2 linked regions of the Duganella dendranthematis genome follow. The protein of the gene in region 2 binds, or shares a complex with, the protein of the main gene of each other region. Links are inferred from orthologs where the notes say so. Each region holds a gene or a part of one and is shown on either strand. Other genes may lie near its edges.

Region 1 (3,485 bases), 4.6 Mb from region 2 along the record:
TGGCGGCGCTACAGGAGCGCTATTTCGACAACCGCTCCGACACCATCCGCGACATGGTGGCGCTGCACGATTACCGCTTTCTGACCGATCCGGCGCTGGCGGAAGTGGTGCGGGAACTCAAGCGCACGCTGGGCTTTGTCGAGCATTACATCTTCCCCAATCCGACCGGTATCCTGTTCCTCGACCGCGACGGCAAGGCCACGCTGATGATGATTGAAACCGAGGAAAGCATGCAGTCGCAATACGAAATCGCCCGTGACAGCGACGCCCCACGCTCGCTGCTGCGCGCGCTGCTGGAGCGGCGCGTGCTGACCTTCTTCAGCGATCCGTTCGGCGACGGCATGTACACCAGCAGCATGAGCGAGAACTGGCACCGCTACAGCGCCGCGCCGCGCATCTGCCAGGGCAAGGAGACCTACTACTGGGCGCTGTTCGAACTGCCGGCCCATTACTTCGACCAGCGCCCCCATACCTATGCGCAGTTCCTGCAGGAGCTGCAGCCGCAGGTGATTGCGGCATAACCGTTCACGCTTCGCGCAGCGTTTGCAGCGGCGGCTGGCGCAGCACGTTGCGCAGTCCTAGCCAGCCGCCGGTGATGGCGCACAGTGCGCCGGCCAGCAGGCCGACCAGCCACACCACAGGGCTGAATTCCCAAGCAAACTTGAACTGGTAGGTGGCCAGCGCCCAGCCCATGGCCGCCGCGCCGGTCGCCGCCAGCACGCCGGACAGCGCGCCGACCAGCGTGAACTCGATCAGCTGCGCCTGCGACAGCTGCTTGCGCGTCGCGCCCAGCGCCCGCAGCAGGCCCGCTTCACGCGTGCGCTCGTCCTGTGATCCCATCAGCGCCGCGTACAGCACCAGCACGCCGGAGGCCAGCGTAAAGATGAACAGGAACTCCACCGCCGTAATCACCTGGTCCAGCACCGCCTGCACCTGGCGCAGGATGCCGCCGACATCGACGATGGTCAGGTTGGGATAATCGCGCGTCAGCGCATTCATCGCCGCGCCCTGCCCTTGTGGCAGATGGAAGGCGGTGATCCAGCTTTGCGACACCTCCGTCATCGCCGCCGGGTTGATGATGACGAAGAAGTTGACCCGCATCGATCCCCAATCGAGCTTGCGGATGCTGGTGATGGTCACATCGACCGGCGTGCCGGCGATATCGAAGCGCAGCTTGTCGCCCAGCTTCCAGTGCAGCGTCTTGGCGATGCCCTGCTCCACCGAGGCTTCGCCGGCGCCCGGCTTGTCCTCGAACCATTTGCCTTCGACCAGCTTGTTCTCGGCCTGCATCTGCGCCATCGAAGACAGATTGAATTCGCGGTCGGCCAGGCCTTTGGCGCGGTCTTCGGTATAGGTGTCGGCGGTGACCTGCTTGTCGTTCACGGCGGTCAGGCGGCCGCGTATCATCGGATACTGCGGCGCGTACTGTACACCCGCAGCCTGCAGGCGCTTGCCGAGGTCCTGCTGCTGCTCCGGCTGAATGTTGATGATGAAGCGGTTCGGCGCATCCGGCGGCGTGGCGTTGCGCCAGGCAGTCATCAGGTCGCCGCGCACCACGGTCAGCACCAGCAGCGCCATCATGCCCAGCGCCAGCGACACCACCTGCACGATGGTCGCGCCGGGGCGGCGCTGCAAGGACGTGACGGCGAAACGCCAGCTTTGATGGTCAATCGCGCCGCGCAGCGAGCGCAGGGAACGCAGGCCAAGCCAGGCCACCAGCGCGAAGACGGCAAAAGCGCCGATGAAGCCAAGCGCCGTGTACAGTGCCATCGCCACATCGCCGGCTTGCCACAGCAGCAGCGCCACAAAGCCGGCCATGCCGAAGCCGTAGGTGGCCAGCGCGGTGACTTTGGGCGGTTCCTGCTCGCGACGGATCACGCGGTTGTGCGGCACTTTGCGCAGTTGCAGAATCGGCGGCAGCGCAAACGCGGCCAGCAGCAGGATGCCAATCGCCATGCCCTGCAGCGCCGGATAAATGGTCGGCGCCGGCAGTTCGGCGGAGACCAGTGATCCCAGCACTTCCAGCAGCACGTAGTGCGCGCCGAAGCCGAGCGCCACGCCCATCGCGCTGCCCAGCAGGCCGACCAGCAGGAATTCGATCAGGTACATGCTGGTGACCTGATTCTGCGTCAGTCCCAGGCAGCGCAGCATGGCGCAGGCGTCGAGGTGGCGCTGCATGAAGCGGCGCGCGGCCATGGCCACGGCCACCGCCGCCAGCATCGCCGACAGCAGGCCGACCAGCGACAGGAAGCGGTCGGCGCGTTCCAGCGTGGTTTGCATTTCAGGGCGGCCGTTTTCCAGCGACTCGACCCGCACGCCCTTGATATTGTTGTTCTTGATTTGCGCTTGCAGCCAGTCCTGATAAGCCTTGGCGACGGCGGCGCCGTTCTTCAGCGACGGCGGCGTGCCGACCAGCAGCCGGTAATTCACGCGCGAGCCGGGCTGGATCAGATTGGTGGCGTCCAGGTCCGACAGCGCCAGCATCACGCGCGGCGCGAAGGCCAGGAAGTTGGCGCCGCGATCCGGTTCGGTAGCGATCAGTTGCGTGACGGTGAAGGTCTTGTCGCCCAGCTTGAGCGGCTGGCCGACCTTGGTATTGAGGCTGCCCAGCAAGCCTGGTTCGATCCACACCGTGCCCGGTGCGGGAACGGTGCTGGCAGGCGTGCCGATACTTTGCTCGGCCTGCGCGGCGTCGGTAGTGATCTTCACCTTGCCGCGCAAGGGGTAGCCGGGACCGACGGCTTTCAAAGCCGACAGCATGGAGGTGGACGCATCGCCCTCGCCGGCTTGCGCCATGCTGGGGAAGGTGACGGTATCGGTCACCGTCAGGCCGCGCTGGATGGCTTGCGCGCGCCAGTCGGCACGTACCGGCAAATCGGCGCTGACCACCACGTCGGCGCCCAGCAGTTGATGGGCGTCGCGATCCAGCCCGCTGCGCAGGCGGTCGATGAAGAAGCCGGTGGCAGACAAAGCGGCCACCGCCACCGTCAGCGCGATCAGCAGAAAGCGCAACTGGCCGGCACGCCAGTCGCGCGCCGTCATGTTGAGGGCGAGTTTGAGCATTTAGATTTTAGCGAAGAAGGCGTCTACTTCATCAAGATACTGCTGCTTTTTGTCGGCCGGCAGGAAGGCTGCCGAGAAGCCGTTGCGCGCCAGCGTCTGCGCGTGCGACAGCCCCAAAGGCAGCGCTTCAAAGGTGGCGATGAAGTTGTCGTTCATGTAGCCGCCGAAGTAGGCAGGATCGTCCGAGTTCACGGTCGCCACGATGCCGGCGTCCAGCAGTTCCAGAATATTGTGCTGCTCCATTTTGTCGAACACGCACAGCTTGATGTTGGACAGCGGGCACACGGTCAGCGCCATTTTTTCGCGTGCCAGGCGTTGGGTCAGCGCCTTGTCCTCCAGGCAGCGCACACCGTGATCGATGCGTTCCACCTTGAGCGTATCGAGCGCGGTGTAGATGTAGGCCGGCGGTCCCTCTTCGCCCG
Region 2 (3,045 bases):
GACGGCCCACGTAGACCTTGTTTGGAATGACAGCTTTCGCAGCGCCGGAGACCAGCGACTGGTAGCGCACTTCCATGTAATTGCTGTCAGCCGAACTCGGCGCGCCGATCAGTTTGGTATTCGGGAACATGGTGAAGTAGTCCACCGCATCCAGACAAGCACTGGCACACTGGCCGGGCACAATGACGTACACAGGGCGGTTGAAGGCGGGAGGCCCGGCTTCATTGGGTCGCTTGGCGGCGGATGCGGACGTTGCGCCGGCTGCGGCCGCTGCGCCGGCGCCGGTGACATAGAACTTTTCGCCGCGCTCCAACGCTTCCTGCATGACGTTGGCGAGCGCATTGATGCCTTCCGCCACCTCGGCATTGCCCTGCTCTTTCAGGATGCCGACCATCCACCGAACATGCGCCACATTGCCGGGCGAGACGCGCCACCAGACTTGCTGCTTGCCCATGCGCTGCTGGTCGCGCCGCGCCATCTCGGCATCGCCCCACAAGGCACCGGCAAAGTCCAGGCTCCACAGCGACGATCCACCGTGATTGCCGCGCAGGTCGATCACCACGGCATCCGCCTGCTGATAACGCTGCGGATGCGCGCGCAGTTCCGCCGACATTGCGCGATAGGCCGTGCGTTGCGCTTCGTCCGGCTGGAATTCCGGCATGGCGGCCCAATACAGGCGCGGACGCGGCTCGCTCAGGCCGACCGGCAGCGTGGTGCCATTGTAGCTTTGCTGGCGCCATTGCAGCATCTCGTTGGTGTACTGACTCCACGCCAGCGTCATTGAAAACTGTTTGCCATCCAGCGTGAAGGTGCACACCTGCGGCCGCTTGATAAACGGATTGCCCTTGTCGACAAACACGTCGGGCGCTTCGATCCACCAGTTGCCCGGCTCATCGCTGCGCCCCTGGAACGCAAACACATTGGTTTGCGCCAGGGTAACAATCGACTCGCCATCGCAGGCGTTAATCCGGCTGCCGGCGGCCGGCCCGCCTGGCACGGTGGCATAGACGTACATGCTGTCGCCGCGCCAGGCGGCGACAAAGCCGGGCCAGCGCCATTCCACCGCAGGCGGCATGGTGAACGCCACTCCCGCGTGGCCGTCGTGGATCACCGTATTAAAACGCAGCAGCGCGGCCTGATAACCGGCGCCATCGCGCACTTGCGCTGCCAATTGCAAGCCCGCCTTGCGCGCCTCGCCTAGACGGGCGGCAAAGCCTGGATTGGCCGGATCATAGGTGCCGGGATGGTTGTCCAGCGTGATCTGATAAGCAGCTTCGATGTCGGCGATGGCAGCGCGCTGCCACTGTTCCGCCGTCTGCGGCAGGTCGCCAGCAGTGACGGCGCCTGCCGCCAGCAGCCAAGCCGCAACAAGGCCGCGCATCAAACCAGGCGACCGGCTGCAATGGTAATGGTGCGGCCGCAGCGGGCGGCCATGGCCTGGTCGTGGGTGACCAGCACCAAAGTCGAACCATGCTGGCGATTCAACTCGAACATCAGCTGGATGACGGCTTCGCCAGTGGCGGCGTCCAGGCTGCCGGTCGGTTCGTCGGCAAACAGCAGCGGCGGTTCGCTGACGAAGGCGCGCGCCAACGCCACGCGCTGTTGTTCGCCGCCGGACAGATATTTCGGATAATGCTTGAGCCGGCTGGACAGGCCAACCCGCGCCAGCATCGCCTCGGCCTTCTCGCGGGCGCCAGCCACGCCGGCCAGTTCCAGGGGCAGCATGACGTTTTCCACCGCCGTCAAATGCGCCAGCAGCTGGAAGGACTGGAACACAAAGCCCAGCTTTTCCTTGCGCAAGGCGGCGCGGCCATCTTCATCCATTGCATAAATATCTACGCCGTCGAGCACCACCGTACCGGCGCTGGGGGTGTCCAGGCCGGCCAGCAAACCCAGCAAAGTGGACTTGCCGGAACCGGAAGCGCCAACGATGGCCAACGTCTCAGCCTTTTGCACGGTAAAATCTACCTCGTGCAGGATCGTCAGTTCGCCAGCGGCGTCGGCGACCCGCTTGGCCAGGCCTTTGACGGCAATGGCCGGCTGCACGCCAGACGCCGTCACAGGCGACGACGCCAGGGCCGGGCCTTCCGGCATGAAATGAGTTGACGCATTAGGGAAATCGGGCATGCTGAATATGTTTAAACGTTTATCTGGAAAATCACTGGCCGCCCTGCTCCTGCTGTCGGCAGCGGCGAGCGCCTATTCTGCACCAAAAACCGTGCTTGTGCTCGGTGATAGTTTGTCAGCCGAATACGGCTTGTCGCGCGGCACGGGCTGGGTCGCGCTGGCGGAGCAGAAACTCAAGCAGAATAACATCGATGCGGTAGTCGTCAACGCCAGTGTTAGCGGCGAGACCACCAGCGGCGGCCGTTCGCGCCTGCCGGCCCTGCTGACCAAGTACAAACCGGACCTGGTAGTGATCGAACTGGGCGCCAACGACGGCTTGCGCGGCCTGCCGGTGCCGGCCGCCGAAGCCAATCTGCGCGCCATGAGCGACGCCGCCAGCAAGGCAGACGCCAAGGTGATGCTGATCGGCATGCGCATGCCGCCTAACTACGGCCGCGACTACGCCGACAAATTCTTCGCCATGTACGGCGCGCTGAGCAAGGATATCAAGGCGCCGCTGGTGCCGTTCATGCTTGATGGCGTGGCCGACAAGCCGCAGCTGTTCCAGGCGGACCGGCTGCATCCACTGGCAGAAGCCCATCCAACCATTCTGGCCAATATCTGGCCGACGCTGCAAAAAACCATTAAGGCCAAATGAAGTATCCCGAAGTATTAAGCATCGACCAGGTGCTGGACCAGCTCGATTCCTTCGACGCCATCATCGACGCCCGCAGTCCGAGCGAATTTGCACTCGACCACCTGCCCGGCGCCATCAACACGCCGGTGCTGGACGACGAGCAGCGCATCCGCGTCGGCACCATGTACAAGCAGGTGGGGTCGTTTGAAGCAAAGAAGCTCGGCGCCGCGCTGGTGGCGAAAAACATCGCGCAGCATATTGAAGAACGATGGATCGACCAGCCGCGCGAGTGGCGGCCGCTG

Evidence for each region.
Region 1: the proteins of HH213_RS25245 (region 2) and HH213_RS04505 are in contact, whole or in part, in a cryo-EM structure (PDB 9GE8), measured with the Escherichia coli proteins. The link is inferred for Duganella dendranthematis from one-to-one orthologs.

The regions. Positions count from the first base shown.
Region 1 is NZ_CP051684.1:955,926-959,410, forward strand. The notes cover bases 295-3,463. They hold HH213_RS04505 (ABC transporter permease), read right to left. Parts: upstream 3,064-3,463; coding sequence 526-3,063; downstream 295-525. Other genes in these bases: HH213_RS04500 (hypothetical protein), read left to right, coding at 295-521; HH213_RS04510 (adenosine deaminase), read right to left, coding at 3,064-3,463. In the rest of the region: more of HH213_RS04500, read left to right, coding at 1-294; more of HH213_RS04510, read right to left, coding at 3,464-3,485.
Region 2 is NZ_CP051684.1:5,510,423-5,513,467, reverse strand. The notes cover bases 238-2,966. They hold HH213_RS25245 (ABC transporter ATP-binding protein), read right to left. Parts: upstream 2,095-2,966; coding sequence 1,381-2,094; downstream 238-1,380. Other genes in these bases: mnmH (tRNA 2-selenouridine(34) synthase MnmH), read left to right, coding at 2,761-2,966; HH213_RS25240 (arylesterase), read left to right, coding at 2,240-2,764; HH213_RS25250 (S41 family peptidase), read right to left, coding at 238-1,381. In the rest of the region: more of HH213_RS25250, read right to left, coding at 1-237; more of mnmH, read left to right, coding at 2,967-3,045.